DNA from 4 places in the Pradoshia sp. Z4_20 genome. Region 3 is predicted to be linked to each of the others. Evidence: riboswitches for the same ligand, from Rfam matches in the RefSeq annotation. Region 3 holds a riboswitch; each other region holds the start of a gene.
The links. A riboswitch is a leader RNA that binds a small molecule or an ion and turns the genes downstream of it on or off. The one in region 3 is predicted to bind S-adenosylmethionine.
Positions count from the first base shown of each region.

Region 1 (7,616 bases), on a different contig from region 3:
CGGCAAAATATAATCACTGAACTTTACAAGCTCTATATTGAGCCCCTTCTCCTTAGCGAGTTCAGCAATATAATCCCATATTCTTGTGTCTCCGCTGCTTACTCCAACCTTAATGGTAGAGCTGCCCTCTTTTGCACTGCCTTTCGAATCGCTTCCACATGCTGCTGTTACGACAGTAAATGCAATTATTAAAATAGTAAGAAAAAGTTTTTTCATTTTTTCCATCTCCTTCTTTATCGTCTTCTTATTTTTCTAGCCAGCGTATTACCTATGGATTGTAAAAGCTGTACAATGATTACCAGTGCCGCAACGGTTACAATCATGGTGTTAGTGTCAAACCTCTGATAACCATAGGTGAGGGCAAGATCTCCAACTCCTCCAGCTCCTACTGCCCCTGCCATTGCTGAGGCTCCAACCAGCCCAATAGTTGCTGTTGTAAAGGTTAAAACAAGAGAGCTAAGTCCCTCTGGTATTAAAAACCGAAAAATGATCTGCCATTCAGTCGCGCCCATTGACTGAGCTGCTTCAATAATTCCCTTATCAACTTCCAATAATGAATTTTCAACCAATCTGGCAATATAAGGACCTGCATAAAATACAAGCGGTACAATGGCGGCATTCGTTCCAATCGCCGATCCAACAACCAATCGTGTAAATGGAATCAAAGCCACCAATAAAATAATGAAGGGAACCGAGCGTAAAATATTAATGATTGGGTTCAATATATTAAACACCCACTTATTCTCCAGAATGTGACCCTTTCTCGTTATGACGAGTAAAATCCCTAAAGGCAATCCAATCACGGCCGCGAATAGTAAGGAGAAGAAAACCATATAGAGTGTGTCACTGAATCCAATCAGTAACTGTTCAAGTGTAATTTCCATTCCTAAAAACTGTTCATTCATGATAGCTTAACCTCCTGCAAGAGCACATCCTCACTCTCTATGTATTGGATCGCCTTCTTTATTTCTTCTGTTTCACCGATGACCTCAACGATTAAATTCCCAAAAGGGGTTTCCTGTATTTCAGAAATATTGGCAGAAAGAACACTTAAATGGACATCAAAACTTTTCGCCACTGTTGAAAGTAGATGCTTGCCAGACGAAGATCCCAAAAAATTAAGTTTCCAAACTGCTGGTTTATTCTCCTTTAAGGATTTCAAAAAGCTCTGCGGAATCTCGTCGTGAATGACTGTTCTAACAAACCGCTTGGCAACCTCAGTGGTTGGCTTGGAAAAAATATCAAGAACAGGACCCTGCTCAACAACCCTCCCATTTTCCATGACAGCGACCTTATTGCATATCTCTTTAATCACCGACATTTCATGTGTAATAAGCAAAATTGTTATATTGTATTCTCGGTTTATTTTTTTCAATAGCTCTAAAACATCCCTGGTCGTCTGCGGATCCAATGCCGATGTAGCTTCGTCACATAGCAGGATAGATGGATTCGTGGCCAGAGCTCTCGCAATTCCAACCCTCTGCTTCTGTCCCCCTGACAATTCATCCGGGTAACTTCGACCCTTAGCTGATAACCCCACGAACTCCAGTAATTCTCGAACTCTATTTTGAATCGTTTCTTTACGAACGCCGGATAGTATCAATGGAATCGCTACATTATCAAATACCGTCTTAGATTGAAGTAAATTGAAATGTTGAAAGATCATCCCGATTTTCTTTTTCTCTGCCCTTAATTCCTTTGCTTTGAGACTGGCAAACGATTTACCATTCACAAGGACCTCCCCCTCAGTAGGCCGTTCAAGCATATTAACTAAACGCAAAAGTGTACTTTTCCCGGCCCCGCTGTATCCTACCACTCCAAAAATATCCCCTTTTTCAACCGTTAAATGAACGCCTCTCAGAGCATCTACGCTTTGACCATTTGCTTGATATGACTTTTTTATGTTTCGAAACTCAATCATGTTCTCTCCTCCAGGCCTAAAAAATTCGAAATGCAAAAAGCCCCTTCTGTCATTAGACAGAAGAGGCTTTGTATGAACATATACATAAAAAGACAAGTAGAAATATGTTCGCTTAAAGCTTCCTCTTATCTCTCAAACAGATGTTTGTTGGAATTAGCACAGTATTTTTACCATAGTAAAAATCCGCTGCCGAAGTATCATAGGGCCAAATCCCTCCACTTCTCTCGATAAGAATCGCTTGCTATTCAATTAAATTTGATGTTTCCAACTATATCCTATCTTGTTTAGCAATGTCAATAATAATTTATAATATTTAAAATATTTTTGATTTATAATAAAGAATATCCTAAATCAAGTTACAGCAACTAAAATTCATGAATATTTCCAATTCATGAATCATTTTGGCCAGTTATTCGTATAGGATATTAAGGTAAATTATAGAAAAAATAAGGAGGGGTACTTTGTGGGAAATATCTTCATCTATTCCATTATCATTGGGATTATATCGGCACTTATTCTTGTGCCATTCAAAAATAATGAAAAATTACGTATCCATATGAAGGGGAAAACAAAACTGCTTGTTTTTGTCAGCTTAGCTGCATTAATCACGATTGGAGCATTTTTATTTTATTACTTCACCCTATTGGATCAAACTATCTCTTCTCTTTGGATTTTTGTCATCATACTAACCTTGCTGGGTTCAATGCTTGCTACGGGTATGGAGAGAACCATTAAGGGTATTTTATTTGCAGGTAGTTTGCTTGTCGGTCTCTATTTTTTAACGGCATTTCTGTTCAATGCCGATGAAAAGTATACTATAGCTAAAATGGACATCAAAGAAGAAATTCAAACATTTGATGAAAATAAAAAGCCGGCCAGCGTGCCTCCTCAATACGCGCGCAATAAAATGAAAAAAGCATTTGGCCAGGTACCAAATACGAGCTACTACGAATTAGGGAATTTACAAATCCAAAAAGTAGATGGTGAGTATGTTTATATTGCTCCAGTCGAATTTTCAGGATTCTTCAAATGGCTGAAAGGGAAAGAAACTCCTGGTTACTTTATATTGAGTGCTACAGATTCATCAGCCAACCCAAAATTTGTTGATGCAGAAATGATCTACACTCCTTCTGCATTCTTCAATAAAGAAACAGAGCGCCGTATTCGTCTACAGTATCCATCCTACATATTCTATGGGGATTCACAGCTTGAAGTAGATGATAATGGCGCGCCATTTTATATTCGCTCTTATGGTGATTTTGTCTCTGCCAGAAATGGCTTTAAGGTAAAAGGTGTTGTGGTGATGGATGCCAAAACTGGGAAGTCCAACTCTTATTCCCTTTCTGAAGCGCCCGAATTTATTGATGGTGCCGTTGCACCAGAAGTCGTCAGTACACAAAACAGCTACTTCGGAAATTATATTCATGGCTATTGGAACAGCCTATTTGGAAAATCAGATGTTAAACTGCCTTCTGATGAGGGTACCGAAGCGAATGTAAGTCCGATCTTTGATGAAAATGGAGATATGTATTATTTCACTGATTTCACGAGTCCTAAAGAAGGCGTCGATTCTATGCTCGGCTATGCGCTCACAAATTCCAGGACAGGTAAAGCTGTCTATTATACAGGTAATATGGAGGAATCCTACATGGATTCACAGGGTGCCCTGCAAATTATCGAGAAGAAGTTTATAGAAAAGAAATGGGAAGGAGAAATGCCCATCATCTATAATTTTTACGGTGAAGCCAGTTGGTTAACAGGAGTCCTGGATTCAAATGGATTCCTACAAAATTATTTCATTGTATCTGCTGCCAATCCTGAAATAACAGCATATGGGTCAACGCCAAATGAAGCCTTAAAGCTATACAAAACAGCACTTCAAAAAGGCGGCGGAACGGTTAACGGCACCTCCACAAGTGTTGAGAAGAAAATCGATGGGAAAGTTATCAGAGTCTATAAAGAAAAATCAGGTGAATATACCGTCGTTTCGTTCCTTCTGGATAATGGACAAAGCTACAATATGTCCTCTGAAAAGGATCCTTTGATCATATATCTGCAGGAAAACGATGAGGTATCTGTAACGTACCTGGATACCGGGGAAAACTTTTTACCTGTTAACGGTATTACAATTAAGAATTTACAATAATATATACTGAAGAAAATAGATCATCCTCACTCGAGGATTGATCTATTTTTTAACAACTGGACTAATTTTATTACCCATATTTAAATTATTGTTAAATATATAGTTAGAATCGTGTTGAATAGGGTAAATAAAATTAGTCATAAATACTCATAATAGGTAGTGTTTACATTATTAAGAGGAGGGCTTTGGAGTTAAATTCTATAGATCAATACCCATACTGGATGTAGTTCCAAAAGAATTAGAGCACAAATGGAAATATACTTTAGAATTCATTCTTCAGAACTAAAATTTGCTTAAGATACACTTACATGGTTAAAGCATTCTCAGCTGTTTTCCATACATAATCAGTATTAATATGTGAGTTAGATTATTTTCACATAACATTTAGGAAGTACTTTCCATTTACAAATCTCTATATATTTTATTAGATTAAATACGTATAATACTGCTCTTTTTTTATTTCTCCACCCTTTATTACATCTTTTTCTTCACAACAAATAAATGGAAATCTTATAGTAATCTAATATTATTTGGTAAGTATTGATTGCCAAAAAACCGTATCTTTATATATACTCATAGAGATACATACATTCTGTTATAAGATTAAAACATCCCTTTTAACCCGCCCCAATTGGATATAGAGGGTTTTTAAACGTTACTTATATGAAGGAGGTTCACAATGAAGAAATTTTCAAAATTCACATTCCTAATAGCAATGGCTATTGTCATGATTGCTTCATTTATATTCCCGGCTTTAAACACGAAAGCAGAAGGAAAAAAATATGAGATTGCAACAGATATTACATTTGCCCCATTTGAATTCCAGGAAACGAATGGCGAATTTGTAGGTATAGATATCGATTTACTCAATGCTATAGCTGAAAATCAAGGGTTTGAAGTAGAAATTAAGCCGCTTGGATTTAATGCAGCCGTACAAGCACTAGAGTCCAATCAAGTAGACGGCGTTATTGCCGGAATGAGTATAACAGATGAAAGACAACTGAAATTTGATTTCTCCGATCCCTATTTTGAATCTGGTGTCGTAATGGCGGTTGCCGAGGGAAATGAAGAGATTAAATCCTATGAAGATTTAAAAGGAAAAAAGGTAGCCATTAAAACAGGTACAGAAGGTGCCAGCTTTGCAGAAAGCATAAAAGATAAATATGGCTTTAAAACGGTAACCTTTGATGATTCCGCCAATATGTATGACGATGTTAAAACAGGTAACTCTGCAGCTGTTTTTGATGATTACCCAGTTCTGGCATATGGGATTACGCAAGGCAACGGATTAGAAATCGTTACTGAAAAAGAAAAAGGCGGCTCCTATGGATTTGCTGTCGCTAAAGGGCAAAATGCGGAATTGATTGAGCAGTTCAATACAGGTCTAGCCAATCTAAAAGAATCCGGTGAATATCAGGATATTATGGATAAGTACTTGAAGGCAGAAAAAAGCACCGATACTAATAACGGTTTCTTCGGCTTATTAGAATCAAGTATGCCAAGTCTGTTAAAAGGTCTTCAAATGACCCTGATATTGACTGTCGTATCTCTCGTTATAGCATGTATCCTAGGTATTATATTTGGTCTGATGCGTGTGTCCCATCTCAAAATCTTAAGGGCAATCGGCGTCATTTACGTAGATATCTTTAGAGGAACTCCACTGATTGTTCAAGCTTTCTTTATCTATTTCGGTATTCCAGCAGCACTTGACTTCCGTATATCTGCAGTTGCTGCCGGTATCATAACATTAAGCTTAAATGCTGGTGCATATATGGCTGAAATTGTACGCGGTGGTATCGAATCCGTTGATAAGGGACAAATGGAAGCTGCCCGAAGCCTTGGTCTTCCATATAAAAAGGCAATGGCAAAGGTTATCCTTCCACAGGCAATCCGTCTGATGATTCCATCTATCATTAACCAATTTATCATTACATTAAAAGATACCTCTATCCTATCCATCATTGGTATTAATGAATTGACTCAAAGCGGAAAAATCATTATTGCCAGAAACCTTGAGTCCTTCCAAATGTGGCTGATTGTAGGGTTTATATACTTTATCATTATTATGATTTTAACTAAGGTATCAAACCGTATGGAAAGGAAGATCCAAAATGGGAAAGCTTAAAGTAAAAGGATTAAAAAAATCATACGGGAAGCTGGAAGTACTAAAGGATATCAGTCTTGAGGTTAAAGAAGGCGAAGTTGTCTGCTTAATCGGCCCTTCTGGATCCGGTAAAAGTACACTTCTGCGCTGCCTCAATTTACTTGAAGAAGTAAATGAAGGTGACGTAACAGTTGATGATAAACATTTAACTGATAAAAACACAGACATTAATAAAGTTAGGGAAAATATCGGAATGGTATTCCAGCATTTCAATCTCTTCCCGCATATGACAGTACTAGATAATATTACTTTGGCTCCTGTTGAGCTGAATAAAGCTACAAAAGAAGAAGCAAAAAAAATCGGCTTAAAGCTATTGGCTCGTGTGGGTCTTGAAGATAAGGCCAATGCCATGCCAGCTCAACTGTCCGGCGGACAAAAACAACGTGTGGCGATTGCACGAGCTCTTGCCATGAACCCTGACATTATGTTGTTTGATGAGCCTACGAGTGCACTTGATCCCGAAATGGTCGGTGAGGTTCTGAATGTTATTAAACAGCTTGCACAAGAGGGTATGACCATGGTAATTGTGACTCATGAAATGGGCTTTGCCCGTGAAGTAGCTGATCAGGTCATCTTTATGGATGGCGGTTATGTTGTGGAAAGAGGAACACCTGAAGAAATCTTCTCCAATCCGCAAAATGAACGAACTAAGGATTTTCTTGATAAAGTTTTATAAGGATAAGTTAGGGCACAGTGCTTAAGCACTGTGCCCTTTAGTATTTCTATTTTGATAACCTCCTTCTTGCTGATGTAATGACTATCCATATATGCAGTTACTAAAAGGCCTGATATATATGAATCCTGCCTTTACTCTGATATAAACTTCTATTTCCTGGTTACATGCAACCCTTCATGCAAACACTCCAATATTTTCATAAAAACCTTTATTACGCGCAAAATAAGCTTTAGTATTAATCCAGTTCCCTTACTTTCTGAATTTTCCAGTTTCGAACCGTTCTCTCCAAATGATATTATTATTTTAGTATAATAAATAAAAGTAAAAGCTATAAAATAGGAGTGTTAAAATGGATTCAATTAGCTTTATTGAAATAATACAATTTGTTTTTTTAGGATTACTGCAAGGTCTTACTGAACCTATCCCTGTATCTTCAAGTGGCCACTTGGTCATCTTTCAGCATTTTTTCGGACTTAACATTCCGGGATTAAGCTTTGAGTTGTTTGTAAACTTTGCGTCCCTACTGGCCGTTATCTTTATTTATCGAGCAGATTTAATGAAGTTGATTAAAAATGGATTTTCCTATTTAACAGGTTCTGATAAATCTACCGCCACGAAAAAGGATTTTTATTTTATTCTTTACTTAATTGTTGCTACAATTCCAGCTGCATTTATCGGTCTTTTCTTTGAGGATCAAATCGCATCTATT
Region 1 is NZ_JBZAJD010000006.1:119,789-127,404, forward strand. It holds gene AC4BHP_RS14160 (MetQ/NlpA family ABC transporter substrate-binding protein) at 1-216, opposite strand, end outside; gene AC4BHP_RS14165 (methionine ABC transporter permease) at 234-884, opposite strand; gene AC4BHP_RS14170 (methionine ABC transporter ATP-binding protein) at 902-1,921, opposite strand; SAM riboswitch class I at 2,044-2,155, opposite strand; gene AC4BHP_RS14175 (YrzE family protein) at 2,385-4,067, shown strand; gene AC4BHP_RS14180 (amino acid ABC transporter substrate-binding protein/permease) at 4,747-6,192, shown strand; gene AC4BHP_RS14185 (amino acid ABC transporter ATP-binding protein) at 6,179-6,907, shown strand; gene AC4BHP_RS14190 (undecaprenyl-diphosphate phosphatase) at 7,257-7,616, shown strand, end outside.
Region 1: it holds a riboswitch for S-adenosylmethionine, as region 3 does, so the genes downstream of both, AC4BHP_RS14170 (methionine ABC transporter ATP-binding protein) here and AC4BHP_RS02170 (methionine biosynthesis PLP-dependent protein) in region 3, are expected to answer to the same signal.

Region 2 (7,616 bases), on a different contig from region 3:
GGCACGAATAGCTATTCCATCTGTATCCAGAACGGTAGCGACATCATGCGGATGAACATCCTCAAGGTTAAAAGTTACTACACCAGCTCTTGATTCCGGATTTTTAGGTCCATAGATTTGGAGCCCCTCTATACTTGATAATTTATCAAGTGCATAAGCAGCAAGCTTATGCTCATGCGCCTCTACATTATCAAGACCAATCTCATTCAAGAAATCAATTGCAGCTCCAAGTCCAATGGCACCTGCAATGATTGGAGTACCGCCTTCAAATTTCCAAGGCAGCTCTTTCCATGTAGAATCCTGCAATCCCACAAAATCAATCATCTCTCCGCCAAATTCGATTGGTTCCATATTCTCGAGGTATTCCTTTTTCCCGTACATGACACCAATGCCAGTTGGTCCACACATTTTATGTGCAGAAAAGGCAAAGAAATCACAGTCAAGATCCTGAACATCCACTTTCAAATGCGGAGTGCTTTGCGCACCATCTACAACCATTACTGCTCCATTTTCATGGGCAATTTTCGCAATTTCTTTAACCGGATTGATGACACCAAGCACATTCGATACGTGCATAACTGAAACGATTTTCGTGTTTGAAGTAATCACTTCTTTGACTGTTTCAAGTGAAATAGTACCGTCTTCTCCAAGCGGGATATATTTCAATGTCGCACCGGTTGCTTTAGCTACTTGCTGCCATGGAATGATATTACTATGATGTTCCATCATACTGATAACAATTTCATCACCAGCTTTTAGGTTAGCTTTCCCGTAGCTGGCAGCAATTGTATTAATCGAAGTCGTTGTCCCTCTTGTAAAGACAACTTCTTCGATGGATTTCGCATTAATGAACTTTCTTACCTTTTCACGTGCTCCCTCATAAGCATCCGTGGCCATCGTTCCAAGTGTGTGAACACCACGGTGTACATTAGAGTTATACCGCTTGTAATACTCATCAATAGTCTGAATAACGGATGCTGGCTTCTGCGAAGTTGCGGCACTGTCCAGATATACTAATGAATGACCATTGACTTTCTCATTTAAAATTGGGAAAAGTTCTTTAATATTCGTTGGAATCATTATTTAACTTTCCTTTCAATTACCTCAGTCAACTGCTTTTTAACAGCTTCAACAGGTAATTGATTTACTACTGGGGCAAGGAACCCATGGATAATTAAACGTTCTGCTTCTGTTTTACTGATCCCTCTGCTCATTAAATAATAAAGCTGAATTGGATCCACACGGCCTACAGAAGCTGCGTGTCCAGCTGTTACATCATCTTCATCAATTAACAGAATAGGGTTTGCATCCCCACGTGCTTTCGGACTAAGCATTAATACTCTGGATTCCTGTACAGCATCAGCTTTAGTGGCACCATGTTCAATCTTACCGATACCATTAAAAATGGAGGATGCTTCATCCTTCATAACACCGTGCTTCAGGATATATCCATTTGAGTTTTTACCAAAATGAACAACTTTAGTTGTAAAGTTTTGAGTTTGTTTACCAGTACCAACCACTACTGTTTTAGTATCACCATATGAACCATTACCATGTAGGTTTGTAATATTCTCTGAAATAGTATTACCATCGTTCATTAAGCCCAATGCCCATTCCACTCGTCCATCATTTCCTACATATGCATTACGGTTTACATAGGTTTTCATATCTTTAGATAATGTATCAACTGCACCATATTTAACGACCGCATTGTTGCCGACGATAACCTCAGAAATGATATTTCCAATAGTCTCTTTGCCGTCAACCAATGAAATATAGTTTTCAACGTACGTTACGGAGCTGCTCTCTTCAGCAACAACAAGTACGTGATTATATAATTCAGTCTCAGCATTATCAATCATGAAGATAGCCTGGATGGGTTCTTCAATAACCACGTTGCGTGGGATATAAAGAAAAGCTCCACCATTAAAGAGTGCTGCATGTAAAGCTGTAAGCTTATTCGTTTTTACAGGAACACTTGTAGTCATGAAGTATTTTTGCAAAAGTTCAGGATGTTCTTTAGCAGCAGTCCTGATATCTGTAAAAATAACACCTTTATCTTTAAGTTCCTGAGATACTGTCAAATAAGCAGCTGTATTGTTTCGTTGTACATACAAACTTCTGTTCTCATCAGGATTGATCAGCTTTTTCACGTCTTCAGCAAGTTCATCAATAGATGTAAATGTCTCGCTTGTAACGGAGTTCACTTTCATATCCTCTAATTGCCATTTATCAATCTTCGTTTTATCAGGTCTCGGCATAGGTAGCTCAGCTGAGGCAGAAAGGGCGTCTAAACGGAAGCTTTCAAGCCAGGCAGGCTCACTATGTGCTTTTGAAAAAGATGATACAACATCTTTTTCGAGTAATGTAGTTTCGATTGTCATAACGATCCTCCTATTGCTTATGCTTCAATTCCTACTGTTTCGTCTTCAATACCTAATTCTTTTTTAATCCAGTCATATCCTTCTGCTTCTAAGCGTTGCGCTAGTTCTGCTCCACCGGATTTCACGATTTTACCTTGCATCATTACGTGAACATAATCTGGAGTAATGTAGTTCAATAAGCGTTGATAGTGAGTAATCATTAGGCAGCCAAAATCTTCGTTTCTCATTTGGTTGATTCCTTTGGAAACAACTTTCAGCGCATCAATATCTAAACCGGAGTCGATTTCATCAAGAATCGCAATGGCTGGTTGCAGCATTAATAATTGAAGGATTTCATTACGTTTCTTTTCACCGCCGGAAAAGCCTTCATTTAAATAACGTTGAGCCATATCTTGATCCATTTCTAATAGATCCATTTTTTTATCCATTTCTTTAATGAATTTCATTAAGGAAATTTCGTCTCCTTCTTCACGTTTACTGTTAATAGCAGAACGCATGAAGTCGGCATTAGTAACCCCAGTAATTTCACTTGGGTATTGCATTGCTAAAAATAGACCGGCACGAGCACGTTCGTCAACTTCCATTTCAAGAACATCTTCACCGTCCATTGTGATGGAACCACTTGTTACTTCATATTTTGGGTGACCCATGATAGCAGATGACAATGTAGATTTTCCTGTACCATTTGGCCCCATAATTGCATGGATTTCTCCACCTTTAACTTCAAGGTTTACCCCTTTAAGAATCTCTTTACCTTCTATTGAAACATGTAAATCTTTAATTGTAAGAACTGAACCAGCCATTCTTATACCTCCAATATATAGTCATCTAAAGTTTTAGATTATTTCTATTCTCAATTTATTCTCATTACAATCTTATAACAAATCAAATCTAGATTCAACTTTTTGAAACGAGAAAATTACATAAAATGGACATAATATTTTAACATAATACTTAGCTTTACTGACATTATAATGTTAATTTTCACGAAAGAAAAGAACCAGCATGATCTTTACCAACCACCCTGATTTTAAAGACGGCAGTAACATTTTTGCACTAATTGAAAACATAAAAACAGGTAGAAGGAGAAATTGATTTTTCTTCCGCTACCTGTTTTTATGATTATCACTTTTAGAATTATTCACTTTATCACTTGATTCATTTACCCATGTACTCTTCTATTCACATCATTTAAGATTTGATTACTCTTCATATAACTACGTTCACGCTTCTCTTCTACTTTCATACGCACTTCAAGATTCTGACTGTAAACTTCATAGCCAACTCCATGTGACTGCCTCATCGCTTTTTCCATTTCATCTGTTACTCTAAGCTGTAACTGATTGTCAAAGATAATGAATCATTCCTTTCCATTTATTATAATAAGGGTATCACTTTGCAGAAGAACCCTCAAAGTCTATATACCACACTGAGCACATCTTAAAAGTGATATTGCGTATTTCTTCTAGGAAATCCTTGATTATCCTGAAAAATAATACCAGAGAAGAAAATAATTCATTGGAAAAGCATCTTATAATACACCTATTATATGATAAAAAAGGTGCAGCTAAATGAATAGCTGCACCTTTTTTGTCTATTATTTATTTGATGGGATAACGGACCCTTTGTAGTTTTCATTAATGAAATCCTGGATATCTTTAGAATGAAGAACTTCAACCAATGTTTTAATTTCTTCCTTATTCTTATCCTCAGATCTAACAGCAATAATGTTTACGTATGGATTATTATCAGCACTTTCCAATGCAATCGCATCCTCAGCTGGTACAAGATCCGCTTCAATGGCATAGTTGGAATTAATCAGTACTGCATCGCCTTCATCATTATTGTAAACCTGCGTAAGCATAGGTGCTTCAATATCCGTTTTAAACTTTAAATTCTTCGGATTTTCCGCAATATCATCCACAGTTGCTTTAGTTTTATCAATGCCTTCTTTTAGCTTTATTAAGCCTTCTGTTTCCAGCATAGATAACATACGTCCATGATCAGCTACTGAGCTGCTCATAATGATGCTTGCGCCTTTTGGTAGGTCATCCAGGCTGTCGTATTTTTTAGAATAAACACCAATCGGTTCAATATGGATTCCGCCTGCATTGGCGAAATCATACCCATTATCCTTCACTTGACTCTCAAAATAAGGGATGTGTTGGAAATAGTTAGCGTCAATTGAGCCATCTTCCAATGCTTTATTCGGCATTACATAGTCTGTAAATACTTCAACTTCAAGTTTAATACCTTTTTCTTCAAGAAGAGTTGCTGCTTCTTCCAATATTTCTGCATGTGGAACATTTGATGCGCCAATTTTAATCGTTTTTAGTTCTTTGTCCCCGGAATTGGATTCATCTCCTGATCCACCGCAGGCTGCCAATAATAGGGTTAATCCTAAAACAAGTATGAACGATAACTTTTTCACTTTGGTTTCCTCCCTAGCGCTTATCTAATTTTCTTGTTATAAAATCTCCAATAAATTGGAGAATAAACACAATAATCAATACTAAAATAGTAGCAACAATCGTGACATCTGTCTGTCCGCGGCTAAACCCTTCCAAATAGGCAAGGTTTCCAAGTCCGCCCGCACCAATCATACCTGCCATCGCTGTATAACCTACAAGCGCAATTGCCGTAACTGTGATACCAGAAACAAGTGCAGGCAGAGATTCAGGAATTAGCACCTTCCATATGATTGTAAAGGAAGTGGCCCCCATCGATCTTGCTGCTTCGATTACACCTTTATCAATTTCACGCAATCCAATCTCAACCATTCGCGCATAGAATGGAGCAGCACCTATAATTAAAGCTGGCAAAGCCGCATTGACACCGATAATACTTCCTACTAATGCCTTTGTGAAAGGAATTAACAACACGATTAGAATAATGAATGGAATGGAACGGAATATGTTAACGAAAGCACCTACAATTCCGTAAATCACTTTGTTTTCCCACATATTCCCCTTTGAGGTCAAGAATAATAGCAGACCCAATATAATTCCAAGGAAAAAAGTTGCGATTAATGAGACACCTGTCATATACAAGGTTTCCCATGTCTTTTCATAAATTCGTTCCCAAACTACATTTGGTAATAATGTTTCCATTATTCTGAAATCACCTCCACACCAATTTCCTGATTGTGGAGATAGTCAATCGCTTTCGCCACTTCAGCAGCATCACCGTCTACATGAATAAATAACGTTCCATAGGACCCGTGCTGAGTCTGCGAAATTTTACCCTGTAATATGTTTACATTGATTTTGTAAGAGCGGATAACCTCTGATAAAACAGGGGTTTCAGCTGATTCGCCAATAAAGGATAATTGTACAACTTTCCCCGTCGGATATTCAGCAAGCAAATGCTCAATCGTCTCTTTCGTTTCTTCTGGCTCAGTCACTTGCTGTACAAATCGTTTAGTAATCGGAGCATTTGGTTTTTTAAATACATCAAGTACTTTTCCGCTCTCGACCACTTTCCCCATCTCCATCACAGCAACGCGATGACAGATTTTACGAATAACATGCATTTCATGTGTAATTAATACGATTGTCAAGCCAAGTCTTTTATTTATATCAACGAGCAAATCCAAAATATCGTCTGTAGTCTGAGGATCAAGTGCTGATGTCGCCTCGTCACAAAGAAGAACCTGTGGATTGTTCGCTAATGCGCGCGCTATACCGACCCGCTGCTTCTGACCGCCGCTCAACTGAGATGGATAAGCATTTTCACGGCCATCTAATCCTACCAGACTTACAAGTTCCTTCACTCTTTCTTTACGTACCTTGCTTGGTACGCCCGCAATTTCTAAAGGAAACTCTATATTTTCGCTGACTGTCCTTGACCAGAGGAGATTAAAGTGTTGAAAAATCATACTTATTTCCATTCTGGCTTTTCTTAATTCAGCGCCTTTTATAGCAGCCATATCTTTGCCTGCCACCAAGACACTGCCTTCTGTTGGCTTCTCTAAACCGTTCAGCATTCTAATGAGGGTACTTTTTCCCGCACCGCTGTACCCAATAATTCCAAAGATCTCGCCTTTTTCAATAGATAATGAGACTTGATCCACTGCTTTGACAGCTGATGAACGTTTAAATGTTCCTGAGAAGGTCTTCGATACATCACGTAATGTAATCATGAAAAGTTCACCTGCTCTTTCTATCAACCTATAATTAAAGAATAACTTCAGTTAAACAAAAATGCCTTTCTGCGGAGGCAGAAAGGCATGATTTATTTATAACATGTTCCTTTCTCTCATCTCCCAGGATTTATTATCCTGTGTGAATTGGCACCTTTTCAATCATAAATGATTGCCGGTTGCCGGGCGTCAAAGGGCACTTCCCTCGGCCTCTCTTGATAAGAGTACTTAAACTATTCAATTAAATCTAACTGTCTGCTATCCTATCATGTTGAAGAAAGAACTGTCAACACCAAAGTCTGCATAGCATGTTCAATATTTATTTCACAACCACCTCAGTGGAAGCTATACCTGTTGCTTTTTCAATCGCAAGCTCCAATTCTTCAATTAGATCTTCTGCATGTTCAATTCCAACAGACAGTCTGATTAAATCCTCCTGTACACCTGATGCTTTTAATCCCTCTTCACTTAGTTGCTGATGAGTCGTGCTTGCCGGATGGATAATTAGGCTCTTTGCATCTCCCACATTGGCCACATGGGACCACAGTTCAACGGAATCAATCAGTTTTTTACCTGCCTCACGTCCACCCTTTATTCCAAAAACAACGACTGCTCCAGCACCTTTGGGTAAATATTTCTTCGTTTTTTCGTAATCAGGGTGATCTGAATCTCCTGGATACAAGACCCACGATACAGCCGGATGCTGTTTTAAATAGTCAACTATTAATCTCGTATTGGCTACATGCTCCTTCATCCTCACATGCAGAGTTTCCAATCCGAGAATAAATTGAAAGGCATTGTACGGGCTTAAGGAAGGACCTAAATCTCTCAACAGCTGAACTCTGGCCTTCACAATAAATGCTGCTGCACCAATTGCTTCACTGTAAATCAGATCATGATAGCTTGGATCGGGTTCAGTAAAGCCCGGAAATTTAGATGAATTCCAGTCAAACTTCCCTCCATCGACTATGACCCCGCCTAATGTGGTTCCATTTCCAAGCAGCCATTTCGTAGCTGAGTGTACGACGATATCCGCTCCAAACTCAATCGGACGGGATAAATAAGGAGTTGCAAATGTATTATCAATGATT
Region 2 is NZ_JBZAJD010000004.1:100,248-107,863, forward strand. It holds gene AC4BHP_RS11915 (cysteine desulfurase) at 1-1,080, opposite strand, end outside; gene sufD (Fe-S cluster assembly protein SufD) at 1,080-2,384, opposite strand; gene sufC (Fe-S cluster assembly ATPase SufC) at 2,402-3,187, opposite strand; gene AC4BHP_RS11930 (YuzK family famiily protein) at 3,547-3,699, opposite strand; gene AC4BHP_RS11935 (MetQ/NlpA family ABC transporter substrate-binding protein) at 3,982-4,815, opposite strand; gene AC4BHP_RS11940 (methionine ABC transporter permease) at 4,829-5,497, opposite strand; gene AC4BHP_RS11945 (methionine ABC transporter ATP-binding protein) at 5,494-6,525, opposite strand; SAM riboswitch class I at 6,639-6,750, opposite strand; gene AC4BHP_RS11950 (O-acetylhomoserine aminocarboxypropyltransferase/cysteine synthase family protein) at 6,845-7,616, opposite strand, start outside.
Region 2: it holds a riboswitch for S-adenosylmethionine, as region 3 does, so the genes downstream of both, AC4BHP_RS11945 (methionine ABC transporter ATP-binding protein) here and AC4BHP_RS02170 (methionine biosynthesis PLP-dependent protein) in region 3, are expected to answer to the same signal.

Region 3 (7,616 bases):
ATAATCAATCCAAATAAAATTTTTGTAAATCGATTTAACTCCATATTCACAAGCTTAAAAAAGCGATTCATCCTCTATACACCTCTCTCATTACATCTACGACAGACTTACCTTCGTTATTTCGAACTTCTTCTGCATTAAATTCTTTATAAACGACTCCGTCATTTAACAAAACAACTTTATCAATGAGGTGCTCAATATCGTTGATTTCATGGGTTGTGATGATAACACCGCGGTCTTCAATCAGGTGGCTTGTAAAGACATCTGCTATTTGTTCACGGCTGAAAATATCGATACCGGAGAATGGTTCATCCATAAGAACATAATCAACATCCAGAGCCAATCCCAATAACAAATTCACTTTCGCGGTATTTCCTTTAGATAATGTTGAAATCCGTATGTTTTCATCCAATTTGAAAAAGCTCAATAATTCATCGGCGCGATCTTGGTTCCAACTCTCATAAAAATCATTCATAAAATCCATTGCCTGCATAATGGTGAAGTTCGAAAGCATCGTGAACGTATCTGGAATAAATGTGATTTTCTCATACGTATCCTTCGTTCTTTTAGTTCCGTTTATAAGAATTTCTCCACCATCAATAGGAGTAAGGCCCATGATGGATTTCATAATCGTTGTTTTACCTACACCGTTTATACCGATTAAACACGTGATTTCCCCTTTGTTGGCTGTGAATGATACATCATCCAATACGTTTTTTCTTCCAAATTTTTTCGTTACATTTTTTACTTCTAACATGAAATCCCCTCCTTACTCTTGTTCCGCATTATATTTTTCTTTGACAATACTCAACAGTTCATCTACTGGTAATTGAATCGGTTTAATTGCCTGAACAAAGGTATCAACGGCTTCAACAATGAGTTCCTGACGAACGCTTGACAATATGACCTTGTCGGTTGTGACCCGGCTTGGGAAATTTCTTTCTGTGTGAATCAATCCCTGTTCCTCCATTTCCTTATACGCTTTTTGAGCAGTATTGGGGTTTATTTTTAGAAGATTGGCAAGCTCACGTCGAGAAGGAATCTCCTCTCCGCTTGCAAGCCGACCGGTCGCTATTTGTTCTTTGAAGTAACGGACAACTTGTAAATATACAGGATCCCGGTTATTAAAGATGATGTTCATTAATTCATCTCCTATGGCTTTTTAACCAATTATTAGTGTGTGTACTATGTAGTTCATACACTTGATATGTGTACTATACAGTTAATACACTAAAACTGTCAATAGGATAGTAAAAAATTCCCTGAAATAGTTTTAAAACGTGTAATTATTTAAGAAGGGTCATGGCAAAATAATAAGGATTCTCTGGGGAAGGAGTTTACTTGTTATGCATAATACAGGCCTGGTTCTAGAGGGTGGCGGAATGAGAGGGCTATATACAGCTGGAGTTCTGAGGTATTTGATGGAACAGGATATATATGTGCCATATACAATTGGTGTTTCAGCTGGTGCATGTAATGGCTCTTCTTATATTGCACGGCAAATAGACCGTAATTATGCGGCGAATATCGATTATGTCTCACACCCGGAATACCTATCCTATAAACGTTTTCTGAAGAAACGTGAATTATTTGGAATGGACTTTATTTTTGATAAAATTCCAAATGAACTGGTCCCATTTGATATAAAGGCTTTTTGTGAAGCAAAGGAACAGTTTGTCGTGGGTGTTACAGATTGCGTAACAGGCGAACCTGTATACTATAGAAAAGAGCACCTAATAAAAGATATTACAACGATTCTGCGCGCATCCAGTTCGATTCCTTTTTTTGCTCCGGAAATCTCTTATGATGGAAGAATGCTGCTGGATGGCGGTGTTGCCGATCCAATACCGATACAAAAATCTCAAGCAGACGGGAATACGAAAAATATCGTTGTGCTTACTGGGAATAAAGGCTATATGAAAGCATCGTCGCTTGATTGGCTTGGAAAAAGAAAATATAAGAACTATCAAGGGCTGCTAAAGGCTCTTCGCAAACGGCATATCGTTTACAATGACACGATCCGCTATTTGGAGGAACAAGAAGAAAAGGGACTTGTCGTCATTATTCGTCCATTAGTGAAATCAGATGTCAGCCGTGTTGAGCGTAACCCTAAAAAGCTGAAAAAGCTGTACAATCAAGGATATGCTGAAGCCAAGGCTGCTTATGGAAAAATCAAACGGTTATTATAATAAAAACCCATCACTTAAATGGTGATGGGTTAACGTTTAGTATGAAATTAGGCTAATTCTGATTGTAAGTAATTCCAGATTAACTGGGCAGTATATTCAATAGAGCTGATATGGGTTCTTTCAAAAGCATGTGAAGCATCAATGCCGGGTCCAATTAATCCGTGTATGATATCATAGCCGGCACGGATGGCAGCAGAAGCATCAGATCCGTAAAAAGGATATATATCTACACGGTAATCAATCTTGTGTTGCTTTGCCAATTCGACTAAATGCTGACGCAGGCCATAATGATAGGGTCCGCTAGAATCTTTTGCACAAATGGAAACACTGTATTCATCCGTAGATTGTCCTTCTCCAATTGCTCCCATATCTACAGCCAGGTATTCAACAGTTTCAGCAGGAATGTTGGAGTTTCCGCCATAGCCTATTTCTTCATTATTTGAAATTAAGAAGTGGGTCGTATAGGGGAGAGTGATGCCTTCTTCTTTTAACTGTTTAATGATATACATCAGTATGCCGACACTCGCTTTATCATCTAAATGACGGGATTTAATAAATCCATTGTCTGTCAGTTCAACACGGGGCTCGAAGGAAACAAAATCACCTACAGAAATACCTAGACCTTCTGTATCCGTCTTGCTTTTTGTCACAGCATCAATTCGAACTTCAATCGTTGCATCCTCGCGTTTAATATCTCCCATTTTCTGATAAACATGGACAGAAGTTTGATTTAAAAGAATCGTCCCTGTAAACGTTTTACCTTCAGCTGTATGGATTTTACAATATTCGCCTTCAACAGAATTCCAACGAAATCCGCCGATCATCGATAATTTTAAACGCCCGCTTGGTTTGATTTCTTTCACCATAGCACCTAATGTATCTACATGGGCTGTTAGAAAACGGTGCTTTGAATCATCCTGTCCCTTGATTGTTGCCAATAGGGCACCTTTATTTGTTTTTACTGCAGGTATTCCTTGAGATTGTAAAAACTGTGCTACATGATCAATTACTTCCGTTGTATAGCCGCTCGGACTTGGAATGGATACAAGGTCTTTTATGTACTGGAAAATTTCCTGGCCATTGGCTTTCATGGTTCCGAATCACTCCTTTTTATGTATAGATTTATTATATACCTTTGTTAAAAAGTTGGACAATAAAGGCAGAAATAACTTGCTTTTTTAGCAGTAGGACTGTAAATTTATAGTTAAATAAATATTCTGAAAAATCTTATCAAGAGAGATGGAGGGACAGGCCCTGTGAAGTCTCAGCAACCGCCAATATGGAAAGGTGCTAATTCCTGCAGGAACAATCATTCCTGGCCGATAAGAAGGGACTCACTCTAATGAAAAGTCTTCTTCTTGAAGACTTTTTTCGTTTTTAAGCATATTTTTATTCACTGGGAAAATGAGTGGATGTAAGTAATTCGTAACTTTGATGGCAAATTAGAGCCGGATGAAGGTAAATCAGAGTAACTGTATTTCGGGGATTAATAAAGAGAGAGGGGTCATACATATGACAACAGTTAAAATCGAAACACTCTTAGCTCAAATAGGCAATCGAAGTGAAACACAAACAGGTACTGTTAATCCGCCAGTTTATTTTTCCACAGCCTATCGCCATAACGGAATAGGGGAATCAACAGGGTTTGATTACATAAGAACAGGAAACCCAACCAGAAAATTATTAGAGGAAGCAATTGCCGAGCTAGAGGGTGGTAAACAGGGATTTGCCTTTAGTTCAGGTATGGCTGCCATTCACTCATTGCTATGTTTATTTTCTCCAGGTGATGAAATAGCCGTCTCTGCCGATCTGTATGGAGGGACATATCGGTTATTTGAGCAAATATGGAAGACGTATGGCATCAAGTTTAACTATTGCCATACATATGAAGATTTCGCTGAATCCATTACGGAAAATACGAAGGCCTTCTTTATAGAAACACCGACAAATCCGCTTATGCAGGAAATGGATATTAAAGAAATTGCTCAACTGACCCAATCTAACAATCTACTGCTCCTTGTGGATAATACGTTTTATACACCCATTTTGCAAAGACCGATTGAGCAGGGAGCAGATATCGTTGTCCACAGTGCCACCAAATATTTAGCAGGACATAATGATGTATTGGCTGGATTAATTGTCTCAAAGAGTAAAGAGGTTGGTGCGCGCCTAGAAGAATATCAAAATGCAACAGGCGCTGTACTGCCGCCATTTGACTCCTGGCTTGTGATGAGGGGAATGAAAACATTGAGCCTAAGGATGAGGCAGCATGAGGAAAATGCTAAGATAATCAGCCGATTTTTAAGAGAAAGAGAAGAAGTGACAGATGTCCTTTATCCTGGTAAAGGGGGGATGATATCGTTCCGGCTGAAATCAGAGGAATGGATCAATCCATTTTTAAAAAGCCTTCGCATCATATCTTTTGCTGAAAGTCTGGGTGGAGTAGAAAGTTTAATGACGTACCCTGCTACACAAACACATGCGGATATCCCTGAGGAAGTGCGTACACAAAATGGAGTCTGTAATTGTTTGCTGCGCTATTCTGTTGGGATAGAGCATGCGAATGATTTGATTGATGATCTTATTCAAGCTTTTGAATCATTATCGGTTTAGGTTATTAGAAATTTGAACTTTACAGGCATTTAGGTGCATCATGAAGGATTCCAGAAGTAATACCTAAAAAGGATAAATTAGAAAATTATGCAAATTAACGACCCGTTTTGATATACTATACCAAAATGGGTCTTTGGGGAGAATGAAAATGGCTGAACTGGTGATTTCTATTAGCAATCTTCAAATGCATTATGGATCGAAAGAAGTACTTCGAGGAATTAATCTTGATGTAAACAAGGGACAAATTATTGGCTATATAGGTCCCAATGGGGCGGGGAAAACTACCACAGTTAAAATATTGCTCGGACTCCTTACAGACTATACAGGCTCAGTGAAGGTCTTTGATAAAGAGCTTTCTGAGGATAGGATTACCTATAAAAATAGAATTGGCTATGTGCCTGAATTGGCAGATTTATATGATGTATTGACTGCACGTGAATATTTGACTTTTATAGGTGAGCTTTATGGCTTATCTTATGAGCAGGCTGACCAAAAGGCTTTTAAACTAATGAGGCTATTAAATATTGAAGAAATGTATGATTCACGAATAAATAGTTATTCAAAAGGGATGAAGCAAAAGGTTCTATTAATTTCAAGCCTTCTTCATAATCCGGATATTTTATTTTTAGATGAACCTTTAAGCGGTCTCGACGCGAATAGCGTTATGGTCATTAAAGAATTGCTTGGACTGCTGGCAAGCGAGGGAAAAACTATTTTTTATTCCTCACATATCATGGATGTCGTCGAGAAAATTAGCAATCGAATTATTTTACTGCATGAAGGCAGGATTGTTGCAGATGGAAGCTTTGCAGAATTACAGGATGTTGGCAAGGAAGGAACTCTTGAAGAAATTTTTAACCAATTAACTGGTTTTACACAGCATCGTTCAATTGCCGAAGATATTGTATCTGTTGTTAAAGAGGATTAATAGATGAAAAAATTTATGAGTTTGCGTGTGTTGGATAGAGGACAAAAGCTCTTTCAGTGGATGGGAATTGATTATCCGGTTATGAGAAGAATTCTTCAGGTTAAGCTTACAATGGATGCCAGAAGAGTTCCAACTTTGATGAATGATGGGTCTGGAAATACAGGTAAGGATTCAAATCAATTTTTAAAATCCTTATGGGTTTATGCGCTTATGGGTCTAATACTGATTCCTTTTATTATTATGGGTGAAAATTATTTTTTCCAAATGAGTATGTTGTTTGCGGTATTTATGTTTTTTATCATTACATCTTTAATATCTGATTTTTCCCATGTGATGCTTGATATACGGGATCAGTCTATTTTATTGTCTAGACCGGTTGATGGGAGAACGGTCTCGGTGGCAAAGCTGATACATATTATTATTTACCTTGGCACAATAACCCTTATTTTTATTGCGCCTGCGTTCATTGCTGCTATTGTTACTCAAGGAATTGGCTTTAGTCTGTTATTTTTGCTGGTCATTATATTGATTGATATATGGATAGTCTTGCTTACTGCTTTAATCTACTTGGTTATTTTAAAGTATTTTGATGGAGAGAAATTAAAGGATTTTATCAGTTATGTACAAATCTCCTTGTCTATTTTAATGATTGTTGGCTATCAACTAACGGTAAGGATATTTGACCTTGTAGATAGGCAAGTAGAATTTACACCAACTTGGTGGAGCTATATTCTTGCGCCTATTTGGTATGCCGCTCCCTTTGAGGTAATACTAAATGGGAATTTTGCATGGCAATATATTCTCTTAATCAGCTTGGCTGTAATTGTACCGCTTGTTTCTGTCATTATTTATATTAAAAATGTTCAAAACTTTGAGCAGTATTTACAAAAGTTAACTAATCATACAGGAGCCTTATCGAAAAAGAAACGCAGTCATTTTTCAATGTTCCTATTACGAAATAAAGAAGAACGAGTCTTTTATCATTTCGCAAAAAACCTCATGAAAAACGAACAGGCGTTTAAACTGAAGGTATATCCATCTATTGGAATGGTTATTATTTTTCCGTTTATTACACTACTCAATCAATTCGGGGAAAATGGATGGAAAGGTATTCAAAATGGCAGCGGTTATTATACAATTTATTTCAGTGCGCTTATGATTCCAACTATTGCTATTGCACTCCGATATACCGATTCATATAAAGGAGCATGGATATACAGGGCCTCTCCATTACAGAGTGCTAAGTCTATCTTTATAGGTACATGGAATGCGGTTATGGCCAAGTATGTTCTTCCCATCTATTTGGCATATAGCTTTCTATTTATTCTTATATATGGAAGTGCTATCTTTTGGGATCTATTGATTGGTCTCTTTACGTTATTTATAATGGCAGTCCTGTCGTTCAGGACATATACAATTATATTGCCATTTTCTAAACCAACTTCTGCAACACAGGAGAATGAGGGGATTAAGACCGTTTTCCTGCTTTTCATTCTTGGCGTATTTGCAGGTTTTCACTTTCTTATAAGCAAGGTTGAGTATGGTTTATATGGATATGGGGGAGTCTTGCTGATCACAGCTATTCTTGTATGGCGATATGGATTTAGGATCGACTTTAAAGATTTAAAGGATTGATACGATTTTAATAACCACTGTGTTCGTATCAAAAAGCGCTGTTTATTTTATTGGTGGTTGACTTTCTTTAAAATCAAAGTAGGCATTTTGTAATACAATTTGATATTCTATACGTACGATAAGCGGATTTGATGGAAAATGGATAGGGGAGTGGAGAGATGAAAGCTTTAATCAATATAGATTATACAAATGACTTTATAGCAGATGCTGGCAAATTAACATGCGGTAAACCTGGAAAGGAAATTGAAGAG
Region 3 is NZ_JBZAJD010000001.1:445,553-453,168, forward strand. It holds gene AC4BHP_RS02145 (hypothetical protein) at 1-71, opposite strand, end outside; gene AC4BHP_RS02150 (ABC transporter ATP-binding protein) at 68-757, opposite strand; gene AC4BHP_RS02155 (GntR family transcriptional regulator) at 770-1,141, opposite strand; gene AC4BHP_RS02160 (patatin-like phospholipase family protein) at 1,347-2,189, shown strand; gene AC4BHP_RS02165 (M42 family metallopeptidase) at 2,237-3,280, opposite strand; SAM riboswitch class I at 3,414-3,518, shown strand; gene AC4BHP_RS02170 (methionine biosynthesis PLP-dependent protein) at 3,702-4,802, shown strand; gene AC4BHP_RS02175 (ABC transporter ATP-binding protein) at 4,945-5,730, shown strand; gene AC4BHP_RS02180 (ABC-2 family transporter permease) at 5,734-7,365, shown strand; gene AC4BHP_RS02185 (cysteine hydrolase family protein) at 7,524-7,616, shown strand, end outside.

Region 4 (7,616 bases), on a different contig from region 3:
TTCTGTCACATATAATAGAATTCCAACTGGTAAACCAATCACGATTGCGACAGCTAAAGAAATGGAAATCATGTAAATCGTCTGCAAAAATGCTGTGTTAATTTCAGGAATAAGCTCTATAAAGTGGTTGAAATCAAAGCCCATGTTGGAACACCTCCACTTCTGCCTCTCGACTTTCTATATAAGATATCGCTTTATTAATCTCTTCCTTCTGTCCGCGAAGCTCCATGATAAAAATACCTAAAGGCAATTCCTGAATATATTCAATTGAGCCATGAAGAAAATTGCCTTTTACATTAAATTGCTGAAGCGTATCCGATATGACTCCCTCACCGGCAACCGTTCCCCTAAACGTCACCTTGACAATCGGACCCTTGCAACTTTGGTAAATAGCGTCAGGTATATCGAACGAAACAACACTGTTAATGAATTCCTTCGTAAGATCGGCATGGGGTTTAGCAAAAATATCATACACCGAGCCTTCCTCAATGACCTTGCCATCCTGCATAATCGCCATTCGATTACAAATTTCCTTTACTACATTCATCTCATGTGTAATCAACACAATCGTAATATTGAGCTCCTTATTGATTTTTTTCAACAAATTCAATATTGATTTCGTTGTCGTCGGATCTAGTGCTGAAGTCGCCTCATCACAAAGGAGTACTGTCGGGTTATTCGCCAACGCCCTTGCAATCGCTACACGCTGCTTCTGTCCCCCACTTAGCTGCGAAGGATACACTTCACGCTTTTCAGCTAATCCGACCATTTTCAACAGTTCTTCTACTCGGTCTTGTATTTGAGTCTGCGGCACTTTTGCTGCCTTTAAAGAAAAAGCTATATTTTCAAAAACTGTTTTCTGGCTAATAAGATAAAAGTGCTGAAAAATCATCCCGATTTTTAAGCGTGCATGACGCAATTGCTTGCTTCTCAACTTAGCCAGATCAATTCCATCAACTGTGATATTTCCCGATGTTGGACGCTCCAACAAATTAATACAGCGTAGCAGCGAGCTTTTACCTGCTCCTGAGTACCCGACAATCCCGAATATCTCGCCTTTTTTAATTGTTAAGGAAACGTTGTCAACTCCATTTACTATACCGCTTTTAGTTTTGTAAATCTTATTAACATTCTGAATTTTTATCATATGCCAACCTCTATCTCTACACATTTTTTGAAACAAAAATGCCCCTCTCATCTGAAAGGGGCATCGAAATACATCTATCTCGACTTATCTTTCAGAATGTAATACATTCTGCAGGAATTGGCACCTTCCCTATTAAGGGGGTTGCCGGACGTCATAGGGCCTAGTCCCTCGGTCGCTCTCGATAAGCTATAGCTTTATTTGATTTGTTTATGATATTACAGACTTCAGAATAGTCTGTCAACAAAAACCTTTTTGACGTAAACTGTTGAACCGCTTTCATCATTGCAATTTCAATAAAATATTCCAATCCACATACATCGGATTAAAAAACTCCCCATTCTTCTTCGTAGGGCTGAACTGACGATAATGTAAAACTCTACATTTTCGCAAGCCGACTGAATAACACTTTCATCGCTCACTATTTTCATCTGCCAAACAAGCTCATTTAATGTATAGTCTCCACATTTCACATTTTCCGAAAAACAATCATTTCTGAAAAAGCTACCACACCCACTTCATCAAACGTTCCCCTATAATCTATGACTCAGCAAATCTAATAACCATTTACTACCGCTATATTCAAATTCTTTCAGCTCACTATAGACATTTCTAAATAAAGGTTATAGAATTTTATCTATTATTTAAATATTCAAAACTATATTCTCTTCGTAAAGGTGAATTATATGACATATTCAGAACGCTTAAAAAAACTGCCAGTCCAATTTTTTGCAACACTTGTCCTAAAAGTTAACAGCGCTATAGCTGAAGGCAGAGACATTATTAATCTCGGACAAGGAAATCCTGATCAACCTACTCCTGCGCATATCGTCAAAGCCCTGCAAGTGGCGGCTGAAGATGCACAAACTCATAAATATTCTCCATTTCGGGGTTTGGAAGAGTTGAAAGAAGCGGCAGCACAATTTTATCACAAGCAATATGGCGTCGAGGTTGACCCTAAAACTGAAGTTGCCATCCTTTTTGGAACGAAGGCCGGACTAGTTGAGCTACCAATGTGCTTGCTCAACGATGGAGAGCTAATGCTCTTGCCAGACCCAGGCTATCCCGACTATTTATCTGGAGCTGTATTAGCAAACGTAAACTATGAAACTTTTCCACTAACAAAAGATAATCAATTTTTGCCGGATTATGAAAGCATCCCTTTAGAACAAAGGACCCATGCAAAGCTAATGTATTTAAACTACCCAAATAATCCTACCGGAGCTACCGCAGATCATGCTTTTTTTGAAAAAACAGTATCATTTGCAAAAGAAAATAACATTACCGTACTTCATGATTTTGCCTATGGAGCTATTGGCTTTGATGGACAAAAACCTATCAGTTTTCTTGAAACGGAGGGTGCAAAAGAAGTCGGCATTGAAATGTACACACTCTCGAAAACTTACAATATGGCAGGCTGGCGTGTTGGCTTTGCTATCGGAAACCCAGCTATCATCGAAGCACTCAATCTCATTCAAGATCATCTTTACGTCAGCCTCTTCCCTGCTGTACAAAAAGCGGCAATCGCAGCCTTGACAGGGGAGCAATCCTGCGTAGAAGAGCTTATCGAACGCTATGAACGACGACGAAATTCCCTCATTGGCGCTTGCAATAAAATCGGCTGGAAAGTCGAAGCCCCAACTGGTTCATTCTTTGCTTGGCTTCCTGTCCCTGCCGGTTTTAAGAGCGAGAGCTTTGCTGATTATTTGCTTGAAAAAGCAGATGTAGCCGTTGCAGCAGGAAAAGGCTTTGGTGAATACGGAGAAGGCTACATTCGTGTCGGCTTATTAGTAGACGAAGACCGGCTAATAGAAGCTATTGAACGTATTGGAAAGCTAGGAATATTCACTTAAACAACTGCGGTATTGAACTGCTCCCTGTCTAGTAAACAATGAATATAATAAAAGCAGAACCCTGAATTCTAAGGGGTTCTGCCGCTCAATCTCTATTGATAACGTTGTTACAGATGCTATTAACGCCTCTTTTAAAATTCGTTTTTTTAATAATACTATTCTATTTTACTGTGCCCCAAAATCAATCGCCCCATGTGATCAATACAGCGTTCTTTTTTTTTGAGCACAGAAAAACTCCCCATTAGGTAAGCCAGATTTTTCAAACTGTCTTACCTAATGGGGAGCATAAAAAAAGACCGTCAACTGACAGCCTTGATTTTCTGCTATTGACCTGTTAATACAATAGCTACGGTTTACTTATAACTGGATATAGAGAGATTATATTCTCTAATTCTTTAATCAAATCATCTAAATATGATTGATTTGATACAAATTCAAAGGATACTACAGCACCACTTCCTGTCGGATAACAAGTCTCTCCAGACCATTCTATATGCCCCAACTTATCCATTTCACATTCAAAATAAATAAAGCTATCTAAATTTTTCAATATAGCTTTACCCGATAAATCCTTATTCATTAACTTCAAATCATTTAAAAAATCCCTAATGTCATCAGTTCTTAAACTAGCAATAAAATCAACATAATATCCAGGGATTTCAACTTTCACGTTTGAAATAACCCAGTTTCCATCCCAATAATCAAAGCTATTCGGATATTCACGAGCTATGATATCTATTTCTACTTTAGCTTTTTCTCCCAATAGATGGAATTTCATTTTACCACCTCATATTTTATAACTTATTAGCTTTGGTCATCTTGTACTAATCTGTTCCTTTAACCGAATAGCAAAAAAGAGCTGATCAACCAGCCCTTGCCCTCGTTAGGGAATAAGACTATTTTTCTATAATTATATAATCTTTCGTTTTAGAATATGGAATACCATGTTTGTTAGCAAAATCAACTAATTCTTTGAAAACGTCGTTGGGATTGAAATTTACAATTCGGATGGTAAGTCCTTTTTTAACTTGCATAAAAGCACCTTTGGTATACCAATTGACTCGTTTAAATTTAATCTGTTTTATTTGATGGGGAAATATACTTGTTTTATATAAAGGCCATTTAAAAAACAATATTTGATACGTCAAATAGTCATTATTTATCACAAATTTATATCTGATACATAATAAAACAAGAATAACTAAAGAAAATATCATTTGGAAGTATAATAACCAATCGAAAAAGTCATTTATTGAAATTGTCAATATCATTAATAGCACTATATACCATAATGCTACTCTTTGAGTCTTTGCGAAATAAACCAACTATCTCTCCTCCCTACATGTTCACTTTAACATAAATATCCATACTCCATTGAAATATACTGCCCCTAGCTGCATAGCAAAAAAAGAGCTGATCAGTATTACACCCCAAAAGTCAGATTTCTAACTTATTGGGGTCACTACATCACAGCTCTGATATTGGAGCGGGTACTCCCGATAGTTTCAGTTTATTCTTTCACAAAGAGAGGTAGCATTAGCTAAGTGCTTCTTTTTCCTCAAAGTTTTACTTCAGCTGAGGATTAGCTCTCCCTTTTTCTTAAAAGTTGCAAAGTCCCTTTTTTCTGTTCTTTAAAGTCCTCTAATTGTCTAGGAACATTAGTTACTCCATGATATATTGCATAAAACTCTTCCCACGGTTTTCCATCCAAGCGATAATATTTTTCTAATATATCTATATAAGTAAACAAAGCCTGTTCCACCACAATTTCAGATAGCTCATACTCGCTTGGCAATTCCATATCCAATCTTTCGCATAACAATTTTTGTATTCTCTTTGCATACTTTATCTGTCCCATGGAAACATCTAGCTTCTCATATTCCTCTTTAATGCTCACTTTCATTTGGTTCCCTTCCGATAAAAAGTCGTTACAAATTATACTCTAATTATTAATTAAAAACAGATAATTTACAATACCTACTATAATATTAAGATAATAACTAATTTAGTTTCTAATCGATTTGCAAGTCATCCCACTAATTACTAAATGTTACAAAAATCAGCTATTTTCCACAAAATCATCAATTTTATTCCATGTATGGATTAATGTAGACTTGTTGATGTGCAAAAACACAAAAAATAAAGACAGCTATCATTATCCGATAACTGTCCTCCCTCTTAGTATTCAGTTAAAAATTGATCAATTAATTTAACATATTTTTCTTTTGGGTAACTCATATAGAGCCCTGAAGCCAATCTGACTGCGTCGCCAAAAAAGAATCGTTCATACAGGGATTGCCGCGATCCGAAAGCACTCATGGATATATCCCATGCCAACCGAAAAATCTTCACTTTTTCTTCTGCTCCAACGATAGCTCCCTGCAAATACAAATCAAGATCCGCACCGATTTCTGATGAAAAATCAGCTTCTGTTGGAATGGCCATAAGCCCACTCGCTCCGATTAATTGAAGTATTTCTGTACATCTTGGATACAAACGAGCAAACAATAAAATGGATGCCTGTAACGGATTTACATCCGGTACCATCGTTCCCCACTTATCCGCCTTGGCATTTACTTCAGATGCAAGCAGCAACGCCTTTAATGATTCCAAACCAACATATATTTCACTGATTTTATCATGTATATGCTGATACTCACCCACCTGAATGGAATCAATTAGCTTTTGAGCAAGCCCCAAAATCATCTTCAGCTTGACGATTCTCCTGCTTGTAACCTGATGCGCAGCCAGTAAATGGAAGCTGCTTTCCTGATAAATTTTCTGAGCTATAAGAGGATTCTCATAAAAGAGCACTCTATCCCAGGGAACCAATACCTGATCAAACACGACAATGGAATCCACCTCATCAAAACGGGAACCAAGCGGATGATCAAATGCTGAATCACGGTAGCTAAATGGTTCTCTGCATATAAATTTCAGTCCCGGCGTGTTGCTTGGAATGGAAAATCCATACGCAAAATCTTTATTATGGCTAGCACCATTAGAAGGAAATACCAGTAATTCATCCGTAATTCCTCCCTGTGTGGCTAAAAGCCTAGCTCCATTAATAACAATCCCATCATCCTTTATTTCTGTCGTCTGCGCAGATATTGTCTGGGTAAAATTTTCAACATAATAGGATGAGCGATTTACCTGTGGATTGATAAAAGTATGGGTGAAAGATAAATCTTGCTCGCGGGCATTCTCAAATATCGTCAGCATGTTTTTAGTGAAACGTTCATCCTGCTCAGAAAAAACAGCCGCTGCAGAAGCAAAGGACATCATCACAGTATTCATGTAATCGGGTGATCTGCCCAAAAACCCCCCGCTCGATTTAGCCCATACTTGTGTCATTAGTCTTCTTTTTTCTAGATCCTCTTTTGTTTTTGGTTCCAAAAAAGAGGTCCCAACCAGATTGCCAGTAACAGGTGAACGAAATGTCATGATATCTCGGTTGGATTCCTTTAATTGCAAATCATATAATGCAGCCTGACTCTTTATGACTCCTTTAAAAGCTTGATGTTCAGAAATTTTACCATTCACTTTTTGTCCATCTATCCATATCGATGAATGAAGATTATCTATTTTTTCGATGTATTCCGATCCAGATCTTGTCGGCATAAAACTCCACCCTTGTATATTCAGATACAGTAGACTATGTACATACCATCATAATGTATGTACGAATGTCTAATAATTATCCAAAGGGCTTGGACTTTTTAGGGATGTTTATCCTCTGCCTGCCTGGAAACCTGGATATTGTGCCATTCCACCATCTACAAATAAGCTTAATCCTGTCACATAGCTTGATTCCTTCGAAGCAAGCCAAACTGCACACGCCGCAACCTCTTCAGGCTTACCGATATATCCCATCGGAATAAGATCAAGAACTTGCTTCTTCGCTTCAGGATCATTGAATTTTTCTTCATTGATAGGTGTATTGATTGCGCCCGGACATATATTATTTACGCGAATTCCTTTCGGAGCATACTCCAAGGCAAGCGTTTCACTCATTAGTTTAACCCCACCTTTACTTGCCGCATAGTGGACAAAATGGGGCCATGGAATTTGCTCATGTACAGATGACATATTAATGACGGAACCTTTTATCTTATGTTCAACCATATACTTAATGGCTTCTCTGCTTCCTAAAAAACATCCTGTTAAATTCGTGGAAATAACCTTATTCCAATCTTCAAGGCTTAATTCGTGTGAAGGCATTTCATTTTCAACTCCAGCATTATTAACCATGACATCAAGTGTACCAAATGTCTCAACTGCCTCATTTATTAACCTTTTAACGTCCTCTTCTTTCGAAATATCCGCCTGAACAGTGATGGCGTCCCCACCACAGGCTTTAATGATTCGAACAATCTCATCTAGATCTTTTTCAGTTGAACGATAATTAATAACTACTTTTGCTTTCTCTTCCCCAAAACGAAGGGCCATGGCCTTTCCAAGCCCTTTACTTGCTCCAGTTATAACAACAACTTTACCTTCTAAATCTTTATACATAGTACGTTTCTCCTCTCGACTATTTATTTCTTGGTATATCCCAATATAACGCCTCCGGCAATAACAAGGAGACAGCCTGCGATGACCATTATCAACCTTTTCTT
Region 4 is NZ_JBZAJD010000003.1:115,969-123,584, forward strand. It holds gene AC4BHP_RS10675 (methionine ABC transporter permease) at 1-144, opposite strand, end outside; gene AC4BHP_RS10680 (methionine ABC transporter ATP-binding protein) at 134-1,147, opposite strand; SAM riboswitch class I at 1,229-1,335, opposite strand; gene AC4BHP_RS10685 (pyridoxal phosphate-dependent aminotransferase) at 1,831-2,997, shown strand; gene AC4BHP_RS10690 (WapI family immunity protein) at 3,344-3,775, opposite strand; gene AC4BHP_RS10695 (hypothetical protein) at 4,580-4,900, opposite strand; gene hpaB (4-hydroxyphenylacetate 3-monooxygenase, oxygenase component) at 5,176-6,618, opposite strand; gene AC4BHP_RS10705 (glucose 1-dehydrogenase) at 6,727-7,512, opposite strand; gene AC4BHP_RS10710 (GRP family sugar transporter) at 7,536-7,616, opposite strand, start outside.
Region 4: it holds a riboswitch for S-adenosylmethionine, as region 3 does, so the genes downstream of both, AC4BHP_RS10680 (methionine ABC transporter ATP-binding protein) here and AC4BHP_RS02170 (methionine biosynthesis PLP-dependent protein) in region 3, are expected to answer to the same signal.